DNA from 3 places in the Telluria sp. ZT3P25 genome. Region 2 is predicted to be linked to each of the others. Evidence: riboswitches for the same ligand, from Rfam matches in the RefSeq annotation. Region 2 holds a riboswitch; each other region holds the start of a gene.
What was found. Region 2 has a riboswitch for cobalamin ahead of AC56LY_RS03510 (TonB-dependent receptor). Riboswitches for the same ligand answer to the same signal wherever they lie in the genome.
Positions count from the first base shown of each region.

Region 1: linked by a shared signal. The riboswitch ahead of AC56LY_RS18900 (cobaltochelatase subunit CobN) and the one ahead of AC56LY_RS03510 (TonB-dependent receptor) in region 2 are both predicted to bind cobalamin.
Region 3: linked by a shared signal. The riboswitch ahead of AC56LY_RS24260 (TonB-dependent receptor domain-containing protein) and the one ahead of AC56LY_RS03510 (TonB-dependent receptor) in region 2 are both predicted to bind cobalamin.

Region 1 is NZ_JCASIJ010000002.1:78,308-88,524, reverse strand. It holds gene AC56LY_RS18930 (LysR family transcriptional regulator) at 231-1,136, shown strand; gene AC56LY_RS18925 (NmrA family NAD(P)-binding protein) at 1,229-2,155, shown strand; gene AC56LY_RS18920 (DUF427 domain-containing protein) at 2,193-2,474, opposite strand; gene AC56LY_RS18915 (VOC family protein) at 2,552-2,932, opposite strand; gene kynA (tryptophan 2,3-dioxygenase) at 2,959-3,846, opposite strand; gene kynU (kynureninase) at 3,880-5,142, opposite strand; cobalamin riboswitch at 5,252-5,470, shown strand; gene AC56LY_RS18900 (cobaltochelatase subunit CobN) at 5,648-10,030, shown strand; gene AC56LY_RS18895 (MotA/TolQ/ExbB proton channel family protein) at 10,027-10,217, shown strand, end outside.
Region 2 is NZ_JCASIJ010000001.1:788,294-798,510, reverse strand. It holds gene AC56LY_RS03535 (ATP-binding protein) at 262-1,572, shown strand; gene AC56LY_RS03530 (MFS transporter) at 1,644-2,855, shown strand; gene AC56LY_RS03525 (helix-turn-helix transcriptional regulator) at 2,852-3,484, shown strand; gene AC56LY_RS03520 (hypothetical protein) at 3,552-3,881, opposite strand; gene AC56LY_RS03515 (thiol:disulfide interchange protein DsbA/DsbL) at 3,878-4,540, opposite strand; gene AC56LY_RS03510 (TonB-dependent receptor) at 4,691-6,637, opposite strand; cobalamin riboswitch at 6,706-6,945, opposite strand; gene ylqF (ribosome biogenesis GTPase YlqF) at 6,971-7,918, opposite strand; gene AC56LY_RS03500 (hypothetical protein) at 8,217-9,428, opposite strand; gene AC56LY_RS03495 (hypothetical protein) at 9,482-10,217, opposite strand, start outside.
Region 3 is NZ_JCASIJ010000007.1:479-10,695, forward strand. It holds gene cobT (nicotinate-nucleotide--dimethylbenzimidazole phosphoribosyltransferase) at 1-1,021, shown strand, start outside; gene AC56LY_RS24250 (adenosylcobinamide-GDP ribazoletransferase) at 1,018-1,800, shown strand; gene AC56LY_RS24255 (histidine phosphatase family protein) at 1,800-2,342, shown strand; cobalamin riboswitch at 2,363-2,598, shown strand; gene AC56LY_RS24260 (TonB-dependent receptor domain-containing protein) at 2,664-4,496, shown strand; gene AC56LY_RS24265 (FecCD family ABC transporter permease) at 4,557-5,579, shown strand; gene AC56LY_RS24270 (ABC transporter ATP-binding protein) at 5,576-6,355, shown strand; gene cobO (cob(I)yrinic acid a,c-diamide adenosyltransferase) at 6,352-6,978, shown strand; gene AC56LY_RS24280 (cobyrinic acid a,c-diamide synthase CobB) at 6,978-8,276, shown strand; gene cobU (bifunctional adenosylcobinamide kinase/adenosylcobinamide-phosphate guanylyltransferase) at 8,273-8,833, shown strand; gene cbiB (adenosylcobinamide-phosphate synthase CbiB) at 8,827-9,771, shown strand; gene cobD (threonine-phosphate decarboxylase CobD) at 9,764-10,217, shown strand, end outside.

The DNA of each region.
Region 1 (10,217 bases), on a different contig from region 2:
ACTCACGGCGTTTTTTTATCCGCGCAGGGGGCGCGATAAACTGTCGCGTAGCGCGGCTGACATGCGATGCCTGTCAGCCACTGATTGCGTAACGATTCGGAGAAACACTTGGATGAACGATCAATCCTGCGCCAGGTGGCGTTGGTCGGCTACGGCACGCGCTTTCTTCGCCATGGCAACACATTTGAAAACTGACACCACCACGACATCCATAACGGCACGCTGCCACGATGCTTGACCTGACCGACGTCCGAATCTTTGTCCAGGCCGTCGATGCGGGCGGGCTGTCTGCTGCGGCGCGTTTGCGAGCCATGCCGAAATCGACGATCAGTCGGGCACTGGTGCGGCTTGAAGGCAAACTCGGTGTCGTGCTCCTCGAGCGCTCGACGCGCGGCCTGCGGCTCAGCGACGCAGGCCAGCTGTTCCTGCCGCACGCGCGTCGTTTGCTTGACAGTGCCGAGGAAGCGCAACTGGCAGTGGACGGACTGGCAGGCCAGCCACAGGGTGTGTTGCGGGTGAATGCGGCCTTCACGTTCGCACTCGGCGTCGTTGCGCCGATGCTGCCATCGTTCCTGGCGCAGTATCCCGATGTGTCGGTCGTACTCGACAGCGACAGCCGCGTCATCGACCTTGCGCGGGGCGATGCGGATGTTGCGATCAGGCTCGGTGCGCTGGCCGACTCCGACCTGATGGTGCGTCGCCTCGGCGTCATCGCACTGTGGCCTTGCGCCAGTGCGGCCTACCTCGACGGGCGCGGCGTGCCGGCCACGGTGGCCGAACTGGAGGTCCATCGCCTCATCGCTTGCCGCGCAGGGGAAACAAGCTGGACATTCCACACGGACGACGGCGCCGAAGAGCATTGTGCGGTCGCGCCGGGAACTGCAGTGGCCGAGCCGGCGGTACTCCAGGCAGTGGTGCTGGGCGGTGCCGGGGTAGGGCGGCTGCCTGATTTTCTGGCGAGGCCGCACCTGCAGTCCGGCGATCTGGTTCGCCTGCTGCCCGGGTGGCACAGCGACGGTATTCCAGTCAACGCCCTGTATGCCAGGAACCGCAGCGTATCGTCCAAAGTAAGGTTGTTCATCGATGCGCTGCAAGAGCACATGCGGGTTGCGCCCGACGCCATCTCCGGCGTTTAGCTGTTCCGTTGAATGGAACAGCATGTTCCCTGTCGCCAGCCTTATGGTGGCATCAAGCACGGCATATCATGTGGCCCAACCAAGGAGATCGCATGCAGAACACACCTCACGAACGTCCCCAGCCACAGCGTGTCACGCTCGCCGGCATCACCGGCGACCTCGGTGCGCGAATCGGCAGAGCGCTGGTAGCGCAGGGCGCCAGCGTCAACGCCATCGTCCGCCCCGGCACAGCGCCCGACACATTGGCAGCCCTGCGCGCGCTTGGCGTCGACGTCAAGGCAGTGGAGATGCGGGATGCAGCAGCGCTGCGCGCGGCAATGCGCGGGTCGGGTTGCATCGTGTCGGCACTCAATGGCCTGGCGCCAGTGGTGATCGATACCCAGCAACGTCTGCTCGACGCGGCAGTGGCCGAGGGCGTCGCCCGCTTTATCCCAAGCGACTATTCACTCGACTTCACGAAAACGATCCCCGGCGACAATCGCAACCTCGATCTCCGCCGCCGTTTCATGGCGACACTGGACGCAGCACCCATCCGCGCCACGTCTGTCCTGAATGGCGGCTTCATCGATCTGCTGGCTGGCCAGGCGCCCATTATTGCCACAGGAATCCGGCGCGTCATCCACTTCGGCGATGCGCAACAGCAGCTCGATTTCACCAGCAAGGACGATGTCGCGACGTTCACCGCGGCGGCAGCGATGGACGACACCGCACCGCGCATTCTTCGCATTGCCGGGGATACCGTGTCGCCTGTCGACCTCGCCCGCATCATGACCGACGTGACGGGCCAGCGCTACGCCACACTGCGCGTTGGGGGCATTGGCGCGTTGTCGGCGATGATCGCGATTACCCGGAAGCTGTCGCCGGCAAGTGACGCGCCGTTTCCTGCGTGGCAGGGCATGCAATATCTACGCGACATGATGAGCGGGCGCGGCAAACTGCACCCGCTCGATAACGATCGTTACGGCGTGCACGCGTGGACGGGTGCGCGTGAGGTGCTCGCGGAAATACATGCAGGCTGAATGTGCGCTGGATTTTGGCAGGCCCCGGTTCACCGTTTCAGGGCGTCACATCGACACCCTTCCAGAACGCTATGTGGCCAGTAATATTTGCCGCAGCGGATTTTGGTGTCGCATATAACCAGGCCGCATCCTTGTTGACCTTGCCGTTTACCTCGACGTTGTAGTAGCTCGCTGTCCCCTTCCAGGGGCAGTTGGTCGTCGTACTCGACTCGCTGAAAAACTGGCGATTTAACGAGGCGGGTGGAAAATAATGGTTGTTCTCGACAACGACCGTATCATTCGACTGCGCCAGCACTTCACCATTCCATATTGCTTTCATATGCCCTCCGGTAGCGCTTCGGATCTGAAGCGCAGACCAGTCTACACCCGTCGGGTGAGAAAGATGCAGCAACTCTATCAGCCAACCATCTCTGAAATTTCGATCAGATTCAGATCCGGATCACGCACATACACCGAGCGGATCCTGCCCGTTGCCCCAGTCCGCTCCACCGGCCCTTCGACAATCGGCCAGTCGCAGTTGCCAAGATGTGCAATGACCTGATCAAGCGGCCTAGAGGCAATGAAACACAGATCCAGCGCCCCCGGCACCGGCAGGTGCGCCTTCGGCTCGAACTCGGCGCCGCGCTGATGCAGGTTGATCTTCTGGTTCCCGAAGGTGAAGGCGATCCGCCCCGCGCCAAAGGTTTCCATCCCCATGCCCATGACCTTCGTATAAAAATGCTTCGTCGCATCGAGGTCGGTGCAGGTCAGCACCAGATGATCGAGATGGGAAATCATGGCAGGCGGTCCTTGAATGAAGATGATTACAACTCGGTGCGCAACTCGAACAGTTCCGGGAACAGCACGACATCGAGCATCTTGCGCAGATACCCTACACCGTCCGTGCCGCCCGTGCCGGTTTTAAAACCGATCACGCGCTGCACCGTCGTCACATGCCGGAAGCGCCACAAGCGAAACGCCGTCTCGATATCGACGAGCTTCTCACCCAGCTCATACAGCGGCCAATACTGGTCAGTATCGCGATACACGACCATCCACGCGGCCTTCACCGACGGATCCGACCGCGTCGCCTGATGCCACGGCCCGGCAAGCCGCGCCGCATCCACGGCCAATCCACTGCGCGCCATCACCATGATCGCTTCGTCATACAGCGACGGTTTATCCAGCACGCCCTGTAGCGCCGCATGCGCGTCCGGCTTGTGCTGATGCACCTGCAAATGCGTGACGTTCTTGTTCCCCAGGATGAATTCGATCTCGCGATACTGGTGCGACTGAAACCCTGACGACGCGCCCAGGTATGGGCGGATCGCCGTGTACTCGGGGGGCGTCATGGTCGCCAGCACATCCCACGCATGCACGAGCTGGTTCATGATCGCGGCCACGCGCGCCAGCATCTTCATCGCCGCCGGCAACTGGCCCCGTGCGATGTTGTCGCGCGCGCCGTGCAGCTCGTGCAGCATCAGCTTCATCCACAGTTCGCTGGTCTGGTGCTGGACGATGAACAGCAGCTCGTTATGCTGCGGCGACAGCGGATGCTGGGCGTTGAGGATCGTGTCGAGCGACAGGTAGTCGCCGTAGCTCATGTCCTTGCTGAAATCGAGCTTGGCGCCGTGGTAGCCGGGCTGCGAGACCGGGCAGCCACTCATATCGGCATTGCTGGCCGACGAATCAGGGTCAACAGGGCAGGGCATCGTGTCCTCTCTTGAGAATAGACCGAGAATCGCTCAGGTCACCGCAGTGCGCTTGGCATCGACCTGATAGTCGCTGCGGTCCAGGATATCCTTGAGCACCATCACCGCCTGCCACACATCGTCATATCCCGTGTACAGCGGCGTGAAGCCAAAGCGCATCACCTGCGGCTCGCGGTAGTCGCCGATCACGCCGCGCGCGATCAGGGCCTGCATCACCGCGTAGCCATGCGGGTGCGTCACGCTCACCTGGCTGCCACGGTCCGCATGATTGCGCGGCGTGATCAGTTCCAGTGGATGCGCGGCGCATTCCTGTTCGAGCAGCGCCAGGAACAGGTCCGACAGCGCCAGGGACTTCTTGCGCAGCGCCGCCATCGTCACGTCCTGGAACACGGCCAGCCCGCATTCGATCAGCGCCAGCGCCACCACCGGCTGCGTGCCGCACATCGCGCGCTTGATGCCGGCCACCGGCGCGAACGCCGGTTGCATCGCGAACGGCTGGCGGTGCGCCCACCAGCCTGTGAGCGGCTGCGTGAACTGCGCGTGGTGGCGCTGCGGTACCCAGATGAATGCCGGCGCGCCCGGTCCACCGTTGAGGAATTTGTAGGTGCAGCCCACCGCGAAGTCGGCGTTTGCGCCATTCAGGTCGACCTCCACGGCGCCGGCCGAATGGGCCAGGTCCCAGATTGCCAGCGCGCCGGCGGCGTGGATCTGCGCCGTGATCGTCTTCATGTCGAGCATGCGGCCAGTGCGGTAGTTCACGTGCGTGAGCATCACCACCGCCACCTGGCCGCCGGCGTCGCCTTCGAGGGCGGCCGGCAGGTCGGCCCAGCTGTCGAGCAGGCGCAGCTCGTAGCCGCGTTCGAGCCAGCCGATCAGGCCTTCGGCCATGTAGATATCGCTCGGGAAGTTGTCACGCTCGGTCAGGATGATGCGGCGGGCCGCGTGCGCCGGTGCGTCGGCCTGCATCTTGAGCGCCGCAGCCAGCGCCTTGAACAGGTTCACCGAGGTCGAATCGGTGACCACCACTTCATCGGCCGCAGCGCCGATCAGCGGCGCGATCAGAGTGCCCAGGCGCTGCGGCAGGTCGTACCAGCCGGCCGTGTTCCAGCTGCGGATCAGGTCATTGCCCCATTCGGCGGCGATCACGTCCTGCGCACGTTGCAGGGCCGCGCGGGGGCGGGCGCCGAGCGAATTGCCATCGAGGTAAATCACGCCGTCCGGCAGCGCAAAGGCATTGCGCTGGGGAGCCAGCGGGTCGGCCGCGTCGAGGGCCAGGCAGTCTTGTCGTGTGATCATGTGAACGGTCGCGAAGAAGTAGTGGGTGCCGGCCTGGCCGGACGATACCGCCATTCTAGGCTAGAGGCCAAAGAATGCGGTGACAGTGGCGCACCCTGGCTGTAGAATCGCGCCCAATCAAGTGAATGGTGCCATCCTGCTCGTCTGCAGGAAGGTGAAACGGGAAGCCGGTGACGTGTGCGAATCCATCGCACGCCAGTCCGGCGCAGCCCCCGCTGCTGTATGCCTGACGACCCTCGTCGAACGCCACTGTGCCCCGTGCACGGGAAGGCAGGACCCGGGAAGGATGACGGCAAGCCAGAAGACCGGCCAATCACGATGCATTGCGTACGTCCCGGGGTGTGGGCGTGCCGGTTGGTAGTTCGTCGTTCCTTCTGTGTTGCCAATGCGTTCGCGCAGGCCTCGCACGTACGCGTGCGCATGGCTTGTTGCGTTCAGCATGGAAGGAGGACGTCTGCCCGTTGTCATGCGCGCCCTGGCGCGCAGCTGAAAGGTCGACGTTCACATGAACACTGCTTCGCTCCCCCGCGCCTGTACTGCGCTGGTGCTTTTGCTCGCGTTCCTGCTTGCCTGCGCCCACAGCCACGCCGCCACCATGTTCGCCGTGGTCACCGAGCGCGCCGCACCGGGCGCGATCGAAGCCGCCCACCGCCACCTGGCCAGCCAACCGCGCGACCGCATTCAGTTGCGCACACCGGCCCAGTTGATGGCCGCCAGTGAACGCGAGGTAGGCCAGTGGATCGCGAGCGCAGACACGGTGCTGGCGGTGTCGCTGTTCGGCGATCCGGCGCGCCGCATGAAGGATGCGCTGGCGCGCCACGCCAAGCCAGGCACCGCAGTGCTGGCGTTCAATGGTGAAGCAAGCCTGAACCTGATGACGCGCGCGGCGCACGGCAGCCTGGCCGGTTTCGCGCCGGAGCTGCTGCGCGAACTCGCAGCCGAAGCGCCAGCCGCGGCCGCGCTGCAGGCGGCAGAGGCGAATCCCGCCGCCCGCCACTGGCTCGCGGCGCGGCGCGTCTGGCAAGCCGGCGGCGTGGACAACACCACGGCCCTCATCGCCCACCTGCTGCATCCGTCGACAGCGCTGGGCGCCCCGCTGCTAGAACCGACGCTGCGCCTGCGCGTCGGCCAGAACGAGCTGCAGGATGCCGCCGCCTGGGGCAACGCCGCCAAGCTGGGTCTGAAGGACCGCCCGACCGTCGTCGTGCTCGACCTGGCGAACATGGATGGCATGGTGCCGGCCGCCCTGTGCCGCCGCATCGAAGAACAAGGGCAGGCCTGCGTGCAGCTGCTCACGCGCTGGGGCGGCGCCTCGCGCGAAGCGCTGGTGCGCCTGCCCGAGCTGATCGCGCCAGCGAAGCCCGCGGCGCTGGTGGTGCTGCAGGACTTCGTCGTCGGCGCCGCCGAAGGGCGCGAAGTCGTCAGCGAAGCCTTCAAACGCCTCGATATCCCCGTGTTCAAGGCGATCCGCCTGTCGGACCGCACCGCCATTCAGTGGCAGCTTTCGCCCGATGGCCTGCCGCCGGACTCGGTCCAGTACCGCGTCGCGCTGCCCGAACTGCAGGGCATCGGCCAGCCGATGGTGGTGGCGGCGCTGGGCCAGTCGCAACGCGACCGCCTGACCGGCATCGAGAACCGCCCGCCGGTGCTGCTGCCGGCCGAAGTCGATCGCATGACGGCGCGCGTGAGCCGCTGGCTGGCGCTGCGTGCCAAGCGCAACGCCGACAAGCGTGTCGCGATGGTCTATTACAACCACCCGCCGGGCCGCCAGAACATCGGCGCCGACAACCTGAACGTGCCGGCGTCGCTGTTCGACATGCTGCACGCGCTCAAGGCAGCCGGCTACACGGTCGGCGATTTACCCGCCACGCCTGAAGCGCTGCTCGACATGATCATGGCGCACGGCGTGAACTTGCCTGAAGACCGCGCCGCGCTGCGCGAGATGAGCGCCACCGTCAATAGCGTCAGCGCGGCCGACTACGCGCGCTGGTTCGCGACGCTTGCACCGCGCGTGCAGGGCGAGATGAAGGACGGCATGCTGGGCCGCCTGCATGCCGACGTGCTGGTCGCCGAAGCGCAGGGCGAGCGCGCGCCGGGCCGCAAGCAGGCCGAGACGATCATCAAGGAATTGCTGCACCTGGTCGAGGGTGTCGACCATCCGCAGCGCGTGCAGGCCACGCGCGACCTGCATGCGCTCGAAGACGGCTACCGCGCCTGCCTCGATGACAGTAAACCCAGTCCGTGCAAGGCGCTCGCGCCGCTGTATCGGCGCCTGATCGGCTACGGCATCGAAGGCATGCGTGGCTGGGGCCCGACGCCGGGCAAGGTGATGGTCGACAGCGGCAAGCTGCTGGTGCCGGGCCTCACGTTCGGCAATGTGTTCATCGGCCCGCAGCCGCCGCGCGGCTGGGAAGTCGATGAAGAACTGCTGCATGCGAATACCAGCATCACGCCGCCGCACCAGTACCTGGCCTTCTACCACTGGATCCGCGACCGCTTCAAGGCCGACGCCGTCGTGCACGTGGGGCGCCACTCGACGTTTGAATTTTTGCCCGGTAAAGCGGTGGGCCTGTCGAGCGACGATTATCCCAGCCTGATCGCAGGCGACCTGCCGGGCATTTACCCGTACATCGTCGACGGCGTGGGCGAGGGCACGCAGGCCAAGCGCCGCGGCCTGGCGATCATCGTCGACCACCTGACGCCCCCGCTGGCGACGACGCCGCTGTACGACGAGCTGCTGTCGCTGCGTCAGATCGTCGAGAGTTTCGAAGCCGCGTCGTCCGAGTCACTCAAGACGCAGGCCGCACAGCTGATGCGCGAACGCGTCGTGGCGCTGAACCTGCGCGCCGAACTCGAAGCGTCGATGTCCGACGTGCTCGAAGTGCGCGGCATCGGCTTCGATGCCGCCGATGACGATTTGCTGGCGCACGAGGTCGGTCACTACCTGACCAAGCTGCAGGAGAAGTTCATGCCGTTTGGCCTGCACGTCTTCGGCCGGCCGTGGGACCAGAAGTCGCTCGACCTGATGCTCGATTCGATGACCAAGAGCGGCATCGACGATCCGTCCATCGCCGACAAGCTGCGCGACTCGCCACGACGCGAGATGGTCGGCCTGCTCGCGGGCCTGGATGGCCGCTACATCGAGCCGGGCAAGGGCAACGACCCGCTGCGCTCACCCGAGGCGCTGCCGACCGGCCGCAACTTCCACGCGGTCGATGGCGATATCCTGCCCACGCGCCTGGGTTTCGGGCTGGCGCAAAAGATGGCGGCCAAGGCGATGGCGCGCAGCAAGGGCGACGCCGCGCGGGAGCAGGGCAGCGAAGGCATCATCCTGTGGGCGTCGGACGCCGTGCGTGATGAGGGCGTGATGGTCGGCTTCGCACTGGCCATGATGGGCGCCGAGCCGGTCTGGAATGCGCGCGGCATCGTCACCGATGTGCGCCTGGTGCCAGGCGCTGTGCGGCGCGATGCGCTGGTGACCACGTCTGGCCTGTTTCGCGACCTGTACCCGAACCTGATCCGCCTGATCGACCGCGCCGGCCGGCTGGCGCTGGCGGCGTCCGCCGAGACGATGGCGCGCCAGGACCCGGCCCTGCGCGAGGCGCTGCAAGCCGCGCTGGCGCCGCTCCAGGGCGCCGCATGGGGTAGTGAAGCCGTGCAGGACAACCGGGTTGCACGAGAATGGCTGGTGCGCCAGCGCGCGCTGGTCGCCGGTGGCGCATCGACCATCGAAGCGGGGCAGGGCGCCGCGCTGCGCGTGTTCGGCGACGCGCCGGGCGCGTACGGTACCGGCGTGAACCGCCTAACCGAACGCTCGGGCGCCTGGCGCGAGCGCGAGGAAATCGGCCGCGCGTATCGCAACCGCATGGGCCACGCGTACGGCCTGGACGCCGACGGCGACGCGCAGCACCGCGCGTTCGACGTGGCGCTGGACGGCATCCACCGCACCTACCACGGCCGCGCCAGCAATCTGTACGGCCTGCTCGACAACAACGACGCCTTCGACTATCTGGGCGGCCTGTCGCTGGCCGTCGAGACGCGCACCGGCCGCGTGCCGGACGCATTGATCCTGCAGCACGGGCAGCCAGGCCAGGCCGACGTCGAGCCGCTGGCCACCGCGCTGCTGGGCGAATTGCGCGGGCGCTTTTTGAATCCCGCGTGGCTGCGTCCATTGATGGACAACGGCTACTCGGGCGCACGCACGATGGGCCAGGAATTCATCGAGAACCTGTGGGGCTGGCAGGTCACGCGCCCGGACCTCGTGAAGAACTGGGCCTGGGACGAAGTCAAGGCCGTCTACTTCGACGATGCGCACAAGCTCGGCCTGCCCGAATTTCTGGGTCAGCGCCACAACGCGCACGTCAAGGCGCACATGCTGGCCGTATTCATGGTGGCTGCCGAAAAAGGCTTCTGGAAGACCGACCCGGAAACGATCCGCACGATGGGCGGCGAGCTGGCGCGCCTGGTTGCCGCCAACGGCTTGCCGGGCAGCGGCCACACGTCGCCCGATCACCCGATGTGGGGCTGGCTGGCGCCGCAACTCGATCGCGGCGATGCGCAGCAGCTCGGCGTGACGCTGGCGAAGGCGCGCGGTGAGATGCTGCCGGCGCTTGCGGTCCCGGCGCCTGCCGGCGCGCCGGGACCGGCGTCGGCCCCGCAGGCGCTACCACGCGCCGACGCGCAGCAGGGCCAGGCGCCTTCTGCGCCCGCACCGGCAGCCCCGCCAGCCATGCGCGTCTATGAACTCAACCAACAACCCGAACCCGCGCCGCTCCCTGGCCTGCGCATCGTGCAGGTCCTGGTCATCCTGGCCGCCTGCTTCGCCCTGTTTGCGCTCGGCCTGTGGCGCGGCCGCAGCATCCCCCAACCTGTAAGGAGTACTCCATGATCGATCACTTGTCCTATGCCTGGTTGCACGACGCCGTCAGCTGGCTGCTCACGCCTTCGCTGGTGGCGCTGCTGGCCGGCTGCGCCATTGCGCTGGTCGAATCGGGCATCGCCGTCGGCGAGCGCTTTCACGGGCTGGCCCGACTGCGGGCATCCGGCAACGTCGAGCACGTGCAGAAGCTTGCCCG
Region 2 (10,217 bases):
CTCTGGCTCGAATAAAAAAACCCACTGACACTCGCGCATCAGTGGGCAAACGGAAACCCTGATGATGAGACAGATGGTAAGCGCTGCCGGTGCTGCGAATCACCCTTCAGATGTCCACCAATTGTCGTCAATTTGTAAGGCAGCCAGGGGCGTCCGGCAAGTACGCTTAACGTTCCATCCTTGCCCCTGTACAATCGCCGGCTCAGGAGAAACCATGCATTTGGCCGCATTTCGTCACCGACAGTCACCCGGGATGGCACCGTGAACCGGTTATTTTTCCGGTTCTTCGTGTTCGTCATGCTGTCGATCACGGCTGCGACCTTTCTCATCTACTTCGCGTTTGCCCGCCTGTTTGGCGACCCGCTGGAAGACATTGCACGGCGCCAGGCCGCGGGTCAGATTTTCCTGATCGAGCATTACGTGGACGAAGCGTCCGGCGACGAGTGGCTCACGCGCCTGAACAAGGTGCGCGAGGTCTCGCCAGTGCGCTACGACCTGCTGCCGCTGGCCGATGTGCGCACCCGGCTGTCTGCCGGCCAGCGCGCGGCGCTCGACGGGGGCGCCATCGTCCTCGACATCGGCGAGCGGGCCCTGTACCGGCGCGTCGACCTGCAGGGCGAGCGCTATATCGGCAGCGACGACGACGTGCTGCATGCGCAGAACCTGCCGATCGACATCGGCAAGGAACTCACGATGGAGCTGCTGCGCTTCGTCATCGTCGCCCTTGCCCTGCTGGTGCCGATCGCGTTGTGGTCGCGCTCGCACTGGCGCGCGCTGCAATCGCTGTCGCGCATGGCCGACGAATTCGGCGCCGGCAAGCTGTCGGTGCGCGCGCAGTTGCACCGCTCCGAGATCGTGTATCCGCTGGCCGAACGCATCAACCACATGGCCGGGCGCATCGAAGGCCTGATGGCGGCGCAGCGCAGCCTGCTGCATTCGGTCTCGCACGAACTGCGTACACCGATTGCGCGCCTCGAATTCGGCCTCGAATTGCTCGACGCGCGCGCCGACGACCCGGACCTGCGCCGCCGCATCGCCGCGCTGGAAGGCGACGTGCGCGAGCTGAACGACCTGGTCAAAGAGCTGCTCGACATGAGCAAGCTTGACAGCGCCGGCACGTTGCAGGGTTCCACGGTCGATCTCGACGCGCTGTTGCGCGACTGCTGCGCCACGCTGCCACCGTCGCCCCAGGAAATCACCTGCGAGTTCAAGGACGGTCTTGGCACCATCGAGGCCGATGCTCGCCTGCTGGCGCGCGCCATCGGCAACCTGCTGCGCAACGCCCAGAAATATGCAGGCAGCCGGGTCGTGCTGTCGGCCGCACGGGGTCCAACAGCCATCGAAATTGCCGTCGACGACGACGGTCCCGGCATTCCCGAAAGCGAGCGAGACAAGGTGTTCGAGCCGTTCTACCGGCTCGACCGCAGCCGCGACCGTGCCACCGGCGGCTTCGGTCTCGGCCTGTCGATTGCGCACAAGGCGGTGCTGTTGCATGGCGGCGCGCTGCGCATCGACACCTCGCCGCTTGGCGGCGCGCGCTTCGTGGTGCGATTACCGCAAGCCCCCAAATAAATAAACAGTTTCGTTTACTTATTTTGCGGGCGGGCGTAAGCTCGGCGCGTTGACATTCTTTCAGCGCCATCATGAACCAGCGTTTCCTCATCCTCACTCTATGCGGCCTGGCCCTGCTGTCGACGGTTGGCGCCTCGCTGCCCTATCCGATGCTCGCCCCGCTGTTTGCCGATGGCAGCGTCCATGGGCTCAACAGCTTTCTCGGTCTGCCGCCCAAGCTGCTGTTGGGGATTGCCCTGATGATCAATCCTCTCGGCCTGCTGCTCGGCAGCGCCGTGCTGGGGCCGTTGTCCGATGGTTTCGGCCGCCGCCGCGCGCTGCTGCTGACGACCGTCGGCGCGGCGATCGGCCACTTGCTCACGGCCGTGGCGATGGTCATGGAATCGTATCTGCTGTTCCTGGCAGCGCGCTTCTTCACCGGCCTGCTCGAAGGCAATGGCGCCGTGATGCGGGCCCTGGTGATTGAGCGCATCAAGGGACCGATGCGCAATCACGCGCTGTCGTGGCTGAATGGTTCCTTCAACCTGGGCTGGCTGGTCGGCCCGCTGCTGGGCGGCTTCACGATGACGCTGGGCGCCGAGGTGCCGTTCGGTATCGCCGCTGTCGCCCTGCTGCTGGGTACCCTCTGCGTGTTCCTGACAATTCCCGCCACGCCGCCCGCCACGCACGGCCTGCGCTGGTGGACGGTAGCGCGGGAACGCCATGCGCTGACACTGCTGCGTCACGGCCCGCTGCGCACGCTCTTCATCGTCCACCTGGGCTATTGCTGTGGCGTCGCATCGCTGTACGAATACTTCCCGTTATGGCTGGTCGATGTGGGCGGCTACGATGCGCGCCAGATTTCGCTCGTGAACATGGGCATGTGCGCGTTGATGACGACCGCCGCACTGTTCGCCGGCCACGCCAGCCTGGTGGAAGGCCGCCGGCGCGCTGCCTGGTACGCGGCTGTGGGTGCCACCGCCATCCTGTGCGTGGGCTTCGGTAACCTGTGGATCGGTATTGCCGGGATCGTCCTGTTCGGGGTGCCGCACGCGTTCTACAACACGGCGCTGCAAACCTGGGCGGCCGACGAGTTTGCGGCCCACGGCCAGGGGTCGGTCATGGCGCTGCTGTCGACCATTTTTTGCCTGGCCAATATTCTGATGGCGCTGTTGGGCGCCGTGCTGACGCTGATCGACACCCGGCTGGTGCTGGTCGTCGGCGGCATGCTGGCAGCCTGGGCATCGGTGGCGCTGCGGCGCTGGAGCATGCGCAGTACGCATCCGCAACTGGAGACGCCATGAACACCTCGGAACGCATCCTGATGCAACTGAAAATGCGCGGTCCCCAGACCGCCCAGACACTGGCTGCGCAGCTCGATCTGACCTCGATGGGCGTGCGCCGCCATCTGGAGAGTGCGTTTGAGAAGGGACTGGTCGAGTATGAGGACAGCGGGGGCAAGGTCGGGCGTCCGGTGCGGCGCTGGGGCTTGAGCCAGGCCGGGCAGGCACGTTATCCGGATCGTCATGCCGAACTCACGGTGGACTTGATCGGGCAGGTGCAGACGCTGTTCGGACCGGCAGCGATGGAACGCCTGATTGTCGCGCGTGAGCAGACGAGCGAAGCGCTGTACCGCAGCCGGCTCGACGAAGTCGGCGCTGCGGCGCCACTGGACGCGCGCGTCGCAGCGCTGGCTGCCGTGCGCGATGAAGAGGGGTATATGGCCGAGGCGCAGCCACAGCCCGATGGCAGCATGCTGTTGATAGAGAACCACTGCCCGATCTGCGCCGCGGCACGCATGTGCCAAGACTTTTGCCGCTCGGAGCTCGACGTGTTCGCGCGCGTGCTGGGCCCGACCGTGAAGGTCATCCGCATCGAGCATCAGTTGCATGGCGCGCGGCGCTGCGCTTATGCGGTCTCGACCGCGGAATGACAGAACGGCGCCCATGGGGCGCCGTTCTGATACTGCCTGCCTTACTTGCCCAGCTTACTTGCCCAGCTTATTTGCCCACATTATGCGGAGCAGGCCGCACATTCATCACGCCGAACCAGAGGTGTTCCCACCAGTGATCACGCGAACTCACCGTCACCAGGCATGCCTTGTCAAATCCCGCCTTGAACACAAGGTCAGGACATTGATTCGTTGCCAGCGCATGGCGCTGATTCTCGGCATTGATCAGGGCGATGCTCAGCCAGATGGTCGCCATGGCGAAGATCGCCACCAGCGACCACGCGAGATGGTTCACGCGGCTGATCTCAAACAGCTCTTCCTCTTTGGGCCGTGACCCTTCGTAAATCTTGAGGATGTCGCGTTCGACGTCGTTGGTCATTTGGTCTGGGCTGCTTTCGTTACCAGTGCATCGAGGACCTGGCCGGTGGCCGTCATCAGCTGCCCCATGTCCTGGATCTTGTTCGATTGTGCCACAGTCGCCGGCGACACGACGTATTTACCATCGATGACGACGGTCGGCGTGCTGCTGGCTTTGTACGCTTCGGCAACAGCCGGCAGGCGCTTGAGCTTGGTCTGCACACCGAACGAGTTCCACGCTTCCATGAACTTGGCCTTGTCCAGGCCGTTCGAGGTTGCCCAGGCGATGATGTCCTCATCCTTCATCAGGCGCTTGCGCTCGACGTGCACGGCGCGGAACACGCGGTCATGGTACTGCTCCAGCTTGCCCATGGCGTCGAGCGTCAGGAACAGGCGGGCTTCAGGGTCGCTTGGGCCCTGGAACGGCAGCGGGATGCGGCGCATCACGATGTTGTCACCCTGCTTCTTGATCCATGCATTGAGCGTCGGCTCGAACGCATTGCAGGCGCCGCAGTGGTAGGCGAAGAATTCAACGACTTCGACCTTCTTGCCAACGGTCTGGGTCGGCTGCGGCGCGGCCAGCACGGTGTATTCGGAACCGACGCGTGGATCAGTCGGCGAGGCATTGGCGAAACCGGCAACCAGGGCGGCAGCAACGAGGGCAAAACGCAGAGTGCGCATAACATCCTTCCACAAATATGATTGAGCGAACGATCGCGAGATTACCACTTTTTACCCCTACCCTGTCTGCAGGGCGCGATTTATTGCATTTGCTTACCGCTGAAACATGGGTGCAAATACATCAGCCAACCGCGCCCGACAAACGACCGATCAGAAGTCGTAACGCAGCGACACCTTCAGCTGACGGCCATCGCTCGGATAAATCCCGGCGCGGCAGCTGAACGCGTAGCTGTAATGCTGGCGATCGAGCAGGTTCAGGCCCGATACCGACGCTTCCCATGGGCCGAAGCGGCGCGCATAGCGGGCGTCGACCGTGGTGTACGACGGCACGCGCGCGCTGCAGCTATTGGCGAAGTCGTCGCCAAAACGCTGGCTGGCTACCCACTGCGCGCCCACATCGGCGGTCTGGCCATTGCCCGGCGTCCAGGCCAGGCGCGTCGTCACGACGTGTTTCGGTACCAGTACCATTTCGCGGCCGGCGTTCGGGCCATCACGGAACTCGGATTGCACGTACTGCCAGGCCCCGGTCAGGCGCAGGTTGTTCGCCAGCAGCGCATCACCCTCGAATTCCACGCCCTGGCGCCGGGTCGGGTCGAGATTGGTGTTGATGCCAAAGCCGCCGGCCAGCGTCGGATCGAAGAAGATTTCGTTGGTCAGGCGGTGACGGAACACGCGCGCCGTGGCCTTGCGCGCATCGTTGCCGAAGGCAACGCCCAGTTCCAGGTCGCGCGACGTTTGCGGCGCCAGCACGCCCGTCGTCGCGCGGTACGAGTTTTCGTCGATATTGGCGATGCGGTAGCTGCGGCCGGCCTTGGCGAACACGGCCACTTCCGGCGCGACGTCAAAGCTGCCTTCAAGCGTGAACGCGTTGACTGACTGCTCCGTGTCTTCCGGGTCGGTGAACGCGAGCGGATCGGCGTATTCCTTGTCGAAACGTTCATGCCGCGCGCCGACGGCCAGGCGCGCATTGTGCGGCGCGTTCCAGGTCAGTTCGTCGCGTACGTAGATCGCCCTGGACTCCTGTTTGGCGTCGCCGGCCGAGAAACTCGACGTCACCTGGCGATCCCAGCGGGTCAGATCGATACCGGTGACAAATTCGTTGCGCTTGTCGCCAAGCGTGGCCGTATGGCGCAGGCGCGGCGAGAACTGGGTCTGCTCGGACTCGTAGCGCGAACCAAACCCGCTGTAGGTCGACTTTACATCGCGCTCGCGGTGCGACAGTTCGGCTGCCAGTTCGATGGCGCCGATGCGGTGCTCGACGAAGGCGCTGACACGGTCGGTGTCGAGCGAGCCGAAGTCGTCCGGCGTGTTGCTCTGGGTCGGGATCGACTGGAATTGCGCGTCGGTCAGCGAACCCGGAAAGCGCGCGTCCGAACGCGAGCTCTCGAAGCGCAGGCCAGCGCGACCGTTCGCGCCGTATGCATATTGCACGCCGCCGCTGAAGCTCGTCTGTTCGTACCGGTTGTTGTCGCGGTAGTTGTCGGTGCGGCGATCGGTCACGGCGGCGTCGAACGACCAGGGGCCGGCGCCGTGCGCGATCGAGGCGCGCAGGTCGCGGGCATCGAAGCGCCCGGCTTCGGCAAACAGCGAACCGCGCGTGCCGCTGCCCGATGGACGGCGGGTGAAGATCTGGATCACGCCGCCGGTGGCGCCGTCGCCGTACAGCACGCTGCTGCCGCCGCGCGTGATTTCGATGCGCTCGACCGTATCGATCGAAATGCTCGACAGCACCGTGCTGGCCAGCTCGTTTTCATTCAGGCGCACGCCGTCGACCATCACCACCACGTTCTGCGCGCTGTTGGTACCGAAACCACGCAGGTCGAGGCTGAAGTCGGGCGAGCCGTCCAGGCTTTGGCGACCGAAGACGCCGCCGATCTTGCGGATCGCCGCATTCACGTCGGCCACGCCGGAGGTGCGGATCTGGTCCGCCGTGATCACGGTGGCGCCGATCGGTGTGGCGGTGGCCGGGAAACGGGCGGCGGTGACGACGACCGGCGCCAGCGTTTCCTGCGCGGTGGCGAGGGTGGCGAAGGTCGAAACGGCGAGAGCGCACGCCACGGCGAGGGGCGCGCGGCGCGCGGGAGCTGCAAAAGTCATGATGAATGTGTTCTCGGTAAAGGGCGCCCCGCTGCGTCCCCGCAGCCTGGCGTCGAAGGAAGCGCGTGGCGCTTCCACCTGTCCTGGCCGGTATCCGGGCTGGCAAGCGGGACGCCCTCACCTTCCTGTCGTGCGGACAGTGGTTATCGAGATTGTCTGCCGCGGCGCAGGATGTGCGAGCGCGGCGCTTGTCGACCGTTGCGGGGGCAGCACACTTCCAGGACCGCGCGTGGCGCAGGCCTGTCGTGTTTCCCGTTTAACTTCGCGCGCCGGAATGCGCACGAGAGCACCAAAACGGCGCGATTATACCGTGTCGGCACCCGCCCTGGCAGGTTAGCTGCCGCGCTTGCCGCGCGACTGCTCTTCGAGCTTGGCAGCGAGCTTCTCGGCGGCCAGGCGGGCTTTCTCGGCCACTTCGGCCGCGTGCAGCGCCAGGCTGGTAGCGCGCGAATCCGGCGTTTCCAGGCTGATGCGGCCCAGGGCGCCCTGACGATAATCCTGCAGCAGCGAGTGCGCCGCCTTTTCGTAGTCGTACTCGCCACCGCGCACACGGAAGCCACGGCGCATTGCAACGCCTTCGATCACGCCCACGCCATCCATGCCCTCGGTCTTCAGGCCGTAGCGCGCGGTGAGCAGGTGCGGGTAGCGCTGCAGCAGCAGTTCGCCCAGGTATTCGGCCACTTCTTCTTCAACCAGCGCATTGGTACCGATGGCGTGGCTGGCTGCCAGCATCAGGCCATCGGTGGCCATGGCGATCTTTGGCCACAGCATGCCGGGCGTGTCGACCAGCACCACGTTCTTGTTCAGGTACAGGCGCTGCTGGACCTTGGTCACGGCCGGCTCGTCGCCCACCTTGGCCACGCGTTTTTTCAGCAGCGCGTTCATCAACGTCGATTTGCCGACGTTAGGGATGCCCATGATCATGATGCGCAGCGGTTTGGTCGGCACGCCGCGGTGTGGCGCCAGCGACAGGGCCAGATCGGGGATGCGGGCGACGTCGGCCGGCTTCTTGGTCGTCATCGGGTAGGCCGTGACGCCATCCTGCGCATCGTAATAGGCTTTCCAGGCGGCGGTAGCGACCGGATCGGCCAGGTCGATCTTGTTCAGGATCTTGAGGCTGGGACGCTGGCGGAACTTGCGCAGCTGGTCCACCAGTGGGTTGCAGCTCGCCTCGGGCAGGCGTGCATCGAGGACTTCGATCACCAGATCGATGTTCTCCATCTGCTCGGCCGCTTCCTTCTTGGCCGCGTTCATGTGGCCCGGGAACCATTGTATCGACATGCTGTTGCTTTCTTTATCTTTCGTTCAAGGTGCTATTTTACGCTGGTGGCGCGCCGTGGCGTCGCGAACCCGCCACAGCCGACGTTTCTCTTCTGCACGACGTTGAGCCGTTGCAACACTGTTGACATATTCGGCGTGCACACTGGGCTTTGGCCACGCATCGTGGCGGGACGCAGCGGAGACGACATATGCGCGCACGGGACAGACTGAAACGATCGATGGCACGCTGGTATGGCGTCGGCTTGCTGTGCTGCGCCATCGCGGTGTCCGCACTGGTCGAGCTGCCGCTGGTGCCCTACTAAACCAGCCCCGGCGCGCTGCACGCGGCCGGCGGCAACGTGGCCGCCGGATCGAACGCCGCTAACCGGTCGCGCGCCGCCATGCGGTCTTTCGCATACTCGGCCAGGTAGCGGCTGCGTTCCTCGCTCTGCCATTCGTGATCGGGCACGCCCGCCAACGACAGCGTGCGGCTGACCAGCACGGGGCCCTCGCGGCGCGCCAGCAAGAGCCGGTCCGGATCGGCATTCTCGCGCAGCAGATAGCCTTCGACATCGCGCAGCACCAGTGGCAATGCCGGCCCGGGGTCGGCGTCATGCAGCAGCTTGCCGTGCACACGCAAGGCCACCGCCTGCATCCCCTGCCCCAGCAGCTCGTTGAAGCTCGCCAGCGCAAACGGGCGCCCCAACGCATCGTCGACGCGGCCGCTGACCACGTAGCGGCCGGGGATGCGCACATCGAGCGCCAGCGTGAACTCGAGCGCGTCCGGGCCGATCGCTTCATGCGGCGCGCCGTGCCACACGGCGGGCAGCTCGGGCGAGTGGATCACATCGAACAACACCACACCCGACCGCCCGTTGACGCTGAAGCGCACCCCGCTGCGGATGGTGCCGTGAAAGGCCGCCAGCGCGCCCGCTTGCGGCGCGAACGTGGCGCGCCAGTCGTTGCCATCCTGCGCAAACGCCAGCGTCACGCGCGGCGCGGCGCGCGTTCCCGGCGCGACCATGCCCTGGGCCAGCGCGTGCGTGACCACCAGCGGCAGCGCCACGCCTTGCGCATCGACGGCGCGCAGCGAAAACGCCACCGTCTCACCCGCCGCCAGGTAGACGCGCGACTGCGTGGTCTGCACCAGCACGGCCGGGTCGCTGTCGCCGCCATCGACCCGCAGCGGGTTCGATTCGCTGACCTGCTGGTTCGGATACAGCTGGTCGGGATGCTGCGCGGCCGGGCGCGATGTGTGCGGATAGCGGGTCTGCTGCAGGTAGCTGCAATAGGTGTGCCCGGTCAATCGAACCTGTTCGGCAAGCTGACGGCGGCGTGCGGTACGGTCTTCGCCAGCAGAGCGCATGACCGGCACCGGGCCAAGAAAATGCAGGCCGGCCGGTGGCGCCGATACAGCAAGTGGCGGCGCCGGATCGTCCTCGTGCCAGACCAGCCCGACCACGAGCGCAGCGGCGACGCACAGCGCCAGCCAGACCCACAGCCTAGTTGGCCGTATCGACCATTGCCGCACGCATGACCCCGATGATGCCGGCCCAGTTGCTGTCGCCATAGTGGTTGAAGCGTTCACCGTCGTCGCGGAACACGACCGAATGCCAGCTCCATTTGACGCTGCCGCCCTGGTTGGGCGCGGTGCCCAGGCGCAGGTCGTCGCACAGCCAGTCGCCCGGGTTGCACAGCGCACGGCCCGCATTGCCGGCCACGCCGCCGCTGCTGTGGTACGCCACGACCTCGTCGTCCTGGCCCGGCAACAGACCAGACGTTGCGGGTGTCGTTGTGGTTGTACATGGCGCGCGCGGTGCTGGTCTTGAGGTCTTGCACGAGCGGCTCGGAGGTGGTCCAGGCACCGGCGTTGGCCAGCTCGGAGCCGCCCGCTGCACCGGCCGCGACGCGTACCCATTTGAGGTTCCAGCCGGTCTGCATGCCGCCGCTGGCGCCGCATACGCCGTTGGCGTTCGCGCTGGCGTTCGTCACGGCGCGCGTCGAGCCGCCGTAATTGGCGAGTGTGTAGCCAAGCAGCAGGTCACCCGCGCTGTAGGCAGCGATATAGCACCAGTTCTGGCCCGTGCAGAAGCAGTCGAGCGCATCGCGCAAGCGGCCGCTTTGCGACGCAATGCTGCTGCGCCCGTCCCAGTTGACCGCCTGCTTGTTGATGCCGGCAGGCGTCGCGGCCGGGCCCCAGTAGCGAAAATCGCCGTAGTTGCCGGGTGCGCCGCCGCCGCTACGGCCGTTGATCCAGAGGGTGTAGTTGGTGGCGCCCGCCACGGTGCTGGCCAGCAGCAGGCACAGGGTGCAGAAGATG
Region 3 (10,217 bases), on a different contig from region 2:
CGCCAACCCGGCGCTATCCCAATCCCTGGCTGCGGCCATCAATAACAAGACCAAACCGCTCGGCAGCCTGGGCCGCCTCGAGTCGCTCGCTACCCAGTTAGGGCTGATACAGCAGACAACCCAGGTGACGATCGACCAACCTGCGATCCTCGTGTTCGCCGCCGACCATGGCGTGGTTGCCGAAGGTGTTTCCGCCTATCCGCAGGACGTGACCTGGCAGATGGTCGAGAACTTCCTGGCCAACGGCGCTGCCATCAATGTCTTCGCGCGCCAGAATGGCTGCGCGCTACGCGTGATCGACGCTGGCGTGAATCATGACTTCGGCGTGCGCGCTGGGCTGCTCGATCGAAAAGTGGCGAACGGTACCTGCAACTTCGCCGTTGAACCGGCGATGTCCACACAAGACTGCGCAACAGCCCTCGAACATGGCATGGTCCTGGCGCGCGACCTGCCCGGCAACGTCGTGGGCTTCGGCGAGATGGGCATCGGGAACACGACCGCTGCCGCTGCCCTGATGCACAAGCTGACCGGCCAGCCGGCGGCTGCCTGCGTCGGCGCCGGCACCGGCCTGACGCCTGACGGCATCCGCCATAAAGAGAACGTGGTTGCCGCCGCCGTCGCGCATCACGCCAGCGTGCACGAACCGCTCGACGTCCTGGCCACCTTCGGCGGCTTCGAGATCGCGATGATGGCCGGCGCCATGCTGCAGGCAGCCAGCCTGCGCAAGGTGCTGCTGATCGACGGCTTCATCGTCACCAGCGCGCTGCTGGTCGCCGCGCGCCTGCAACCGGCGATCCTCGACTACTGCGTGTTCGCGCACTGCTCGGGCGAGCATGGCCACGCCCTGCTGCTCGATCAGCTCGGGGCCAGCCCGCTGCTCGACCTGGGCCTGCGCCTGGGTGAAGGCACCGGCAGCGCACTCGCTCTGCCCTTGCTGCACGCGGCGGCCAACTTCCTGAGCGAGATGGCGACCTTCGCATCGGCCCAGGTCTCGGGACAACTCGGCGAGCACGCGGGATGATCCATCAACTGCGCCTGTTCTTCATTGCGCTTCAGTTTTTCACGCGGATCCCGATCCCGCACTGGGTCGGCTTCGAGCCGGCCTGGCTCAATCACGCGTCGCGCTACTTCCCGCTGGTCGGCGTCGTGGTGGGCGCGATCGGCGCGGCCGTCTACGTCATCGCCGCGCACTGGCTGCCAGCGCCAGTGGCCGCCGTCCTTTCCACGGCCGCGACGATCTACCTCACCGGCGCTTTCCACGAAGACGGCTTTGCCGATACCTGCGATGGTCTGGGCGGCGGCATGACGAAGGAGCGCGCTCTCGAGATCATGAAGGATTCGCGCGTCGGTGCGTATGGCGCGATCGGTATCGTCTGCATGCTGGGCGCGAAGCTGGCCGCACTCGCCACGCTGCCGCCCTTGACTGCTGTCGGCGCCCTGCTGCTGGCCCACCCGCTTTCGCGCCTGGCCGCCACGTCCCTGATCTGGCAGATGGAATATGCCCGCGCCGAAGGCAAGGCCAAGCCGCTGGCCGTGCGCATGAGCAGCGCCGAATTCGGGATCGCAACGCTCACGGTGCTGGTGCCAGCGATCGTGCTGCTCGCCGTCGGCCTGCTCGACCTAGCGGCGATTGGCGCGGCGCTGTTCGCGGCCTTGCTGGCCACGCGCTGGCTGGCCCGCACATTCACGCGCCGGCTGCAGGGCTATACGGGCGACTGTCTGGGCGCCGTGCAGCAGTTGGCCGAAGTCGCCATCTATATCGCGGTACTGGCCACGCTCGGGCGCGGCGCGCTGGCCTGATGCGCCTGTACCTCGTACGCCACCCGAAACCGGGCGTGCCGGCCGGGCACTGCTACGGCCGCACCGACCTGCCAGCGCAGGCAACAGACACCGCACGCGTGCTGGCGGCGCTGACCAATCAAGGCCTGCCCGGCACCATGCCGGTCTACGCCAGCCCATTGCAACGCAGCGCCGTATTGGCGCAGCAGCTGTCAACCGCGCCCACGTTCGACGCACGCCTGGCCGAGATGGACTTTGGCACGTGGGAGCTGCGCCACTGGGACGACATCGCGCGGGACGAGATCGATGCCTGGAACGCCGACCTGCTCCACTACCGCCCCGGCGGCGGCGAAAACGTCCTGCAGGTGGCCGTGCGCGTGGCCGCGTTTCGGGCCGACATCCAGCGCGCAGGGTGCGCCGCAGCACTCGTGATCTGCCACGCCGGCACCATGCGCCTGCTGCACGCCATGTCCGGCGGCGGTACATTGGAGGATGCTGCGCTGCGTGCGGCATCGACACCACACCAGATCGGCTATGGCGAAGTCATGGTGCTGGAAATATGACAATGCCCGGTTCAACCACCTTATAATGAGCGCGTTTTGGTGCTCGCACCTGCGTTCGCAGGTGCAGTTAAACGGGAAACACGAAGCCCTTCACAGGGCCAACGCGTGCTGCCCCCGCAACGGTAAGCAAGTGCTGCAGCCTTTCATCGGGCCCTGCGGCAAACCGCCCCCTCATACCACTGTGCTTTTCTGAGCATGGGAAGGTCGGACGGCCATACTTGTCAGCCCGGATACCGGCCAAAAGGTGGATACGCGCACAGCGCGATCCTTTGAATCCAGCCCACGGGGACGTCGGCGGGATGCCTTTGATAAGAACCACTCATGAATTTTCCAGTAAGCCGGCAAGCGGCCGCCGTGTCGCTCGCACTCGCCCTCATCTCGTCCACCGCCATCGCCGAAGTCGCTGACACCGTCGTCGTCACCGCCACCCGCACGCCGCAACCCGCTGCAGACCTGATCGCCGACACCACCGTCATCAACGCCGAAGAAATCGCGCGCTCGGGCGCCGGCTCGGTGGCCGACATCCTGCAGCGCCAACGCGGCATCGAGATCACCCGCAACGGCCCGGCCGGCACCGCCACCAGCGTCTACGTGCGCGGCGCGAACGCCAACCAGATCGTCGTGCTGCTCGACGGCGTGCGCATCGCCTCCGGCACTACCGGCACTGCCAGCTGGAATGCCATCCCGCTGGGCGCCATCGACCGCATCGAAATCGTCTACGGGCCACTGAGCACGTTGTACGGCGCCGACGCCATCGGCGGCGTGATCCAGATATTCACCCGCAAGGGTGAAGGCGCACCTGTCGTCACCGCTTCGCTCGGCGCCGGCAGCAACGCGACGCTGCAGGGCGATGCAGGCATCTTCGGCAGCAGCGGTGGCCCGAATGCCATCAGCTATGCCTTCGGCGCCGGCTACGAAGAGTCGGATGGCTTCTCGTCCACGCGGCCGGGTGCGTCGGGCTACAACGCCGACGAAGACGGCTATCGTCGCCGCAACGCCAATGGTCGTGTGTCGATGGCGCTCGCGCCGGGTCACGAGATCGGCGCCCAGTTCCTGGCCAGCCGCACGTACAGCCAGTACGATGCCAGTGGTTCCGGCAGCTACGATGTGCACAGCGACACGGACCTCAATACCGCCGCAGTCTTCATGACCAACCAGATCCTGCCGAACTGGCGTAGCACCGTGCAGTACGCGCGTTCGGAAGACAAGTCGGGCAGCTTCAGCAACGCCACGGCCAGCGGCGCCAGCCAGGCCGACACCGAGCAGAACGAATTCTCGTGGCAAAACAACGTCGCCATCGGCCAGGATACCCTGCAGCTGCTGTTCAACCACCGCAAAGAAGAGGTAGCGTCGATGCGCAAGACGCGCATTACCAATTCGTATGCAGCAGCGTATTCGGCCAAGCGCGCCAATCATCTGTTCGATGTCAGCGCGCGCCAGGACCGCTCGGTCTACGGCAGCCAGAACACTGGCGCCGCCGGCTACGGCTACGAGTTCGGCAACGGCCTGCGCGCCACCGCCAGCATCGGCACGAGCTTCCGCGCCCCGACTTTCAACGAGTTGTACTTCCCGAACTACGGCCTGGAGACGAACAAGCCGGAAAAAGGCCGCAACCGCGAAGTGGGCCTGCGCTACGACGGCAACGGCTACAACCTCGACGCCACGTACTTCCACAATCGCCTGACCGACATGATCGTATCCAGCACGCCATGCCCGGACGGTATCAACCGCAGCTGCGCCTACAACGTCAACGAAGCGACGCTCGAAGGCTTCTCGCTGGCCGGCAGCACGCGCCTGATGGACGTGAACCTGCGCGCCAGCCTCGATTGGCAGGATCCGCGTGACGACACAACCGGCCGCCAGCTGGCGCGCCGCGCGAAGAAGCACGCCAACTTCGCGGCCGACTACGTGATGGGCCAGTTAAAGAGCGGCGCCGAGCTGACCGTGTCGGGTGACCGTTTCGACAACGCGCCCAATACCAGCCGCCTGGGTGGCTACGGCTTGCTGAACCTGTACACCACGTACCAGTTCACGCCCGACTGGTCCTTACTGCTGCGAGTAAACAACGTCGCGGACAAGAACTACGAAGTGGCGCGCAACTACGGCACCAGTGGCCGCACCTGGTTCGCGTCGCTGCGCTACGGCATCCGTTAAGCTGGCATTTTCCGCCCGCGGCGCACGCGCCGCGGGCATCGATCAACTATCAGGGCCCGCATGCAAGCACCCGTCCCGTCATTACGCCAACGCGCCACGCTTATCGTCGGCGCCATGCTGGTCCTGGCCATCGCCACCCTGCTGTTCTCGGGCATGACTGGTTCCATCCGCGTGCCGCTCAGCGACATCCCCGACGCCCTGCGCCAGCTGGCCAGCGGCCAACCCGAATCCCTGTCCGCATCCCTGCTCGACCTGCGCGCCAGCCGCGCGCTGGTGGCCTTTGCCACCGGCGGCGCCCTCGCCCTGGCCGGCCTGATGATGCAGGCGCTGTTACGCAATCCCCTCGCCGACCCGTATGTGCTGGGCGTCTCGTCCGGCGCCTCGGTCGGCGCCCTCCTCGCCCTGCTGCTCATGGCGTCCACGCTGATGGTCGATGCGGCCGCCCTGGTGGGCGCCGTCACCGTCTCCCTGCTGCTGTACGTGCTGGCGCGGCGCGACCTGCGCAGCGGCCAGGCCGCCGAAGGCGGCGCCTCGATGCTGCTGCTGACCGGGGTGATCGTCTCGGCCTTGTGCAGCTCCCTCATCACCCTCATGCTGTCGATCGCCCCTGAGGGGCGCCTGCGCAGCATGATCTTCTGGCTGATCGGCGACCTGGCCGGCGCGCCGCTGCGCCTGGCGCCGTGGGTCGTGCTGGTCGGCGCGCTGCTGTTTGCCATGCGCAGCGCGCGCGCCATGAACATGGTCGCGCTGCACGCAGAAAACGCCGTCACGCTGGGCGTGCGCGTGAGCGCGCTGCGCAAGGGCCTGTTCTTCGTGTCGGCGCTGCTCACCGCAAGCGCCGTCACCAGCGCGGGCGCCGTCGGCTTCGTCGGCCTGATCGTGCCCCACGCCTGCCGCTTTGCCTTCGGTCCCGATCACCGCGTGCTGATTCCCGCCGTCGTCCTGAGCGGCGGTGCGTTCCTCGTGCTGTGCGATACGCTGGCACGCACGATCGTCGCGCCGCAGCAGCTGCCGGTGGGCGCCATCACCGCGATGATCGGTGCGCCGGTCTTCCTGTATCAACTGCACCGCATGCGCAAATGAGCACCATCGCCACCCACGACCTGCGCCTTTCCATTGCCGGGCGCACCCTGGTGCAGGGCCTGAACTGGGCCGCGCAACCCGGTGAATGCTGGAGCATCATCGGCCGCAACGGTGCCGGCAAGAGCACCTTGCTGCGCACGCTGGCAGGCTTGCACCAGCCCGACGGCGGCGCGGTCCACATCGGAGGACGCGCTCTGGCGGCCTGGCCGCTGACCGACCTGGCGCGCGAACGCGCCTTTCTCGCCCAGTCGCGCCACGACGCCTTTGCCTACACGGTGCTCGAGAGCGTGCTCTCGGCGCGCCACCCATACCACGCCAACCGCTACTGGGAAGGCAGCGACGACCATCAGATTGCGCTGGAAGCCCTGGCATCAATGGACGTAAGTGACCTGGCGGCGCGCGACGTGCGCACGCTGTCCGGCGGCGAGCGCCAGCGCGTGGCGATTGCCACCCTGCTGGCCCAACAAACTCCGTTGCTGCTGCTCGACGAGCCAGCCAATGCGCTCGACCTGGCGCACCAGGTGAGCGTGACAGGCCTGCTGGCGCGCCTGTGCCGCGAGCAGAACAAGACCGTGGTCATGATCGGCCACGACCTGAACCTGGCTTCGCGCATTTCGACCCACGTGCTGCTGCTCATGGGTGATGGCCGCTGGCAGGCCGGCACCAATGAACAGACCATGCAGAGCGCGCTGCTGGGCGACTACCTCGGCCACCCGATCGAGATGATCGAACATCACGGCCGCCGCATCTTCATCCCTCAAGAGGATTCCGCATGAACGACATGACTCCCGAACAAACCGCTGCGCTGAATGAACGCCATCGCGTACGCATGGAACGCAAGAAAGCCGTCATCGACGCAAAGATCGCGTCGGCCGACAAGGAAATCGGCATCATCATTGTCAATACCGGCAACGGCAAGGGCAAGAGCTCGAGCGCGTTCGGCATGGTGGCGCGCGCGCTGGGCCACGGCATGCAGGTCGGCGTGGTCCAGTTCATCAAGGGCGCGCTGTCGACCGGCGAAGAAACCTTCCTGCGCCGCTTCCCGGACGAAGTGCGCTTCCATGCGATGGGCGAAGGCTATACCTGGGAAACCCAGAACCGCGAGCGCGACATCGAAAAAGCAACCGAGGCATGGGCGCTGGCCAAACAGTTCCTGTCCGATCCGACCATCGGGATGGTGGTGCTGGACGAACTGAATATCGCCCTTAAATACGGGTACGTCGACGTGCACACCGTGATCGCCGACCTGCTCGACCGCCCGACCATGCAGCACGTGGTGATCACGGGCCGTGGCGCACCGCCCGAACTGGTGGCGGTCGCCGACACCGTCACCGAAATGAACGTCGTCAAGCACGCGTTCAAGGCGGGGATCGGCGCCCAGGCCGGGACGGAGTGGTAATGAACGCGCATCCCGGTGCGCGCGTGGTGCTGGTGGCAGCAATGGCCTCCGGCCAGGGCAAGACCACTGTCACGGCCGCGCTGGCGCGGCGCCTGATCCGCATGGGCAAGCGCGTGCGCGTGTTCAAGTGCGGTCCCGACTTCGTCGATCCGGTGATGCTGGAGAGCGCGTGCGGCACACCGGTCCACAATCTGGATCTGTGGATGGTCGGGCCCGAGGCATGCCGCCAGCGCCTGCAGGCCGCCGCTGCGGAGGCCGACGCGATTCTCGTCGAAGGCGTGATGGGCCTGTACGACGGCACGCCATCGAGCGCCGACCTGGCGCGCGCGTTCGGGATTCCCGTGCTGGCGGTGCTGGATGCATCGGCGATGGCGCAGACGGCCGGCGCCGTGGCGCAAGGCTTGCGTGACTATGGTCCCGTGCAGATGGCGGGCGTGATCGCCAACCGCGTCGCCAGCAGCGGCCACGCGGCGATGGTCAAGGAGTCGCTGCGCGATATTCCCCTGATCGGCACCCTGGCGCGTCAGGAACATCACCTGCCCGAGCGGCACCTGGGCCTGGTGCTGCCGGGTGAAGTCGAAGAGCTGCAGCGTATCCTTGACGCGCTGGCCGACAGCATCGAATTCGACGAGGCGGCGTGGGATGCGCTGCCGGTGATGGAACCAGCGCGCGCCGTCCCGGCGCAGATCGACACGCCGCTAGCCGGCCGCACGATCGCAATCGCGCATGACCCGTCATTCATGTTCGTGTATCCGGCCAACGTCGAGCTGCTCAAAGCGCTGGGGGCGCAGATCACGTACTTTGCCCCACTGTCGAACGACGCGGTGCCGGACCATGCCGACGCCGTGTATCTGCCGGGCGGCTATCCCGAGCTGCATGGCGCGGCGCTGCAAGGCGCAACGCGCTGGCGCGATTCGATCCGCGCGGCCCATGCGCGCGGCGTGCCGATCGTGGCCGAATGCGGCGGCATGATGGCCCTGGCCGATGGCTTGACCGACAGCGATGGCCGACGCTGGGAGATGGCTGGCGTGCTGCCGGGCGAAGTGGCGATGCAACAGCGCCTGGCTGGCCTCGGGATGCATGCGCTGGCCGCGCCGGAGGGCGAACTGCGCGGTCACACCTTCCACTATTCGCTGCTGGCCACCGGCGTGCCGCCGCAGGCGCATACCGTCAAGCAGCGCACGCAGACACCGGGCGAAGCGGTGTACCGCGTCGGCTCGCTGTTCGCGTCGTACTTCCACGGCTACTTTCCGTCCAACCCGCGCGCGGTTGCCGCACTGTTTGGCGGTGCGCCATGAGCGCGACGCTGGTCTTTGGCGGCGCACGCTCGGGCAAGAGCGCCTTCGCCGAACGGCTGGCGCGCGACTCGGGCCAGGAAGTCGTGTATATCGCCACCTCGCGTGCGGGTGATGGCGAGATGGCGGCGCGTATTGCGCTGCACCGGGAGCAGCGGCCGCACGAATGGCGCACGGTCGAGGAAGAACTGGCGCTGGCGCAGACGCTGCGCACCGAATGCCTGCCGGGCCGCCTGGTGCTGGTCGATTGCCTGACGCTGTGGCTCAGCAACCTGATGTTCTGCGATGGCCGGGAATATCCCGAGGTCGGCGCCTTGACGCTGCCGGACCGGTTCCACGAGGAGCGCGCAGCTCTGCTGGACCTGCTCGACGCGGGCGTGCCGGGCGACGTGGTCTTTGTGTCGAATGAAGTCGGGATGGGCATCGTGCCGTGGGGCGCGATCTCGCGCAGCTTTGCCGACGAAGCCGGGCGCTTGAACCAGGCCGTGGCTGCGCGCGTGGACCGCGCGGTGCTGGTCGCGGCCGGCCTGCCACTTGTTCTGAAGGGTTCCCTGTGCTGACTGGCCTGTCGCTGGCGACGATGGCGCTGCTGCTGGTGGCAGGTGTCGCGCTCGATCTGCTGCTGGGCGAGACGCGGCGCTGGCATCCGCTGGTCGGCTTCGGCAATCTGGCGAACTTCATCGAACGGCGCCTGAACCGCGGCAAGCTGCGCCTGCCGCGCGGCAGCCTGGCATGGGCATTGGCAGTGCTCCCATTGGCTGCCTTGTTCTTGCTGCTGACCGATGTCGCCGGCCTGTGGCTGCATGCGGTGCTGCTGTATCTGTGCATCGGCCTGCGCAGCCTGCGCGACCATACAATCCCGATCTACGAGGCGCTGCGCGGCGGCGACCTGGCCCAGGCGCGCGCACTGACCGCCCGCATCGTCAGCCGCGACACTGCCAGCGCCAGCGAGTCCGACCTGGCCAAGGCGAGCGCCGAGTCGCTTCTTGAAAACGGTAACGACGCCGTGTTCGGCACGCTGTTCTGGTTCATCCTGCTGGGTGGGCCGGGCGCGGTGCTGTTCCGGCTGGCCAATACGCTCGATGCGATGTGGGGTTACCGTAGCGCGCGTTTCAATCTGTTCGGCCGCCCTGCAGCGCGCATCGACGACGTGATGAACTATCTGCCGGCGCGCCTGACCGCGCTGTCGTATGTGCTGCTGGCCGGTGCCGGGCGCGCGCGCGCCTGGCACTGCTGGCGCACGCAGGCACCGGCATGGAGCAGCCCGAACGCCGGGCCGGTGATGGCCAGCGGCGCCGGCGCACTGGGCGTATCCCTCGGTGGCGCGGCGGTCTACGATGGCGAGGTCGAACAACGCCCGCCACTGGGCGCCGGCCCGGCCGCCTGCGCCGGCGACATCCAGCGCGCCTGGCGGCTGGTGCTGCGTACGACGCTGCTGTGGCTAACCGTCGTCTGCCTGCTGGCCGTGTTATCCGTGATCGGGGCGCCGCATGCTTGAACACGGCGGCAACCTGCGCGACGCCGCGCGATATTACGGGCGCGATGACTGGATCGACCTGTCGACCGGGATCAACCCGCATGGCTATCCGGCGCCGGCGCCATCGCCTGGGGCGTGGCTGCGCCTGCCCGAGCCGGATCCCGCGCTGCTGGCAGCGGCCTGCGCGTACTACCGCGCGCCGCAATTACTACCGGTGGCCGGCACCCAGGCCGCGATCCAGGCGCTGCCCCGCCTGCGCGCACCGTCGCGCGTCGCCGTGTCGGCGCCATCGTATGCCGAGCACGCGCACCACTGGGGCCAGCATGGCCACCAGTTACGGCAGGTTGCGTATGCCGAGCTGGAAGCGGCGGTCGACGTCAGCGATGTTGTCGTTGTCGTCAATCCGAACAACCCGACCGGCGAAACGATTGCGCCAGAACGCCTGCTCGACTGGGCCACACGCCTGC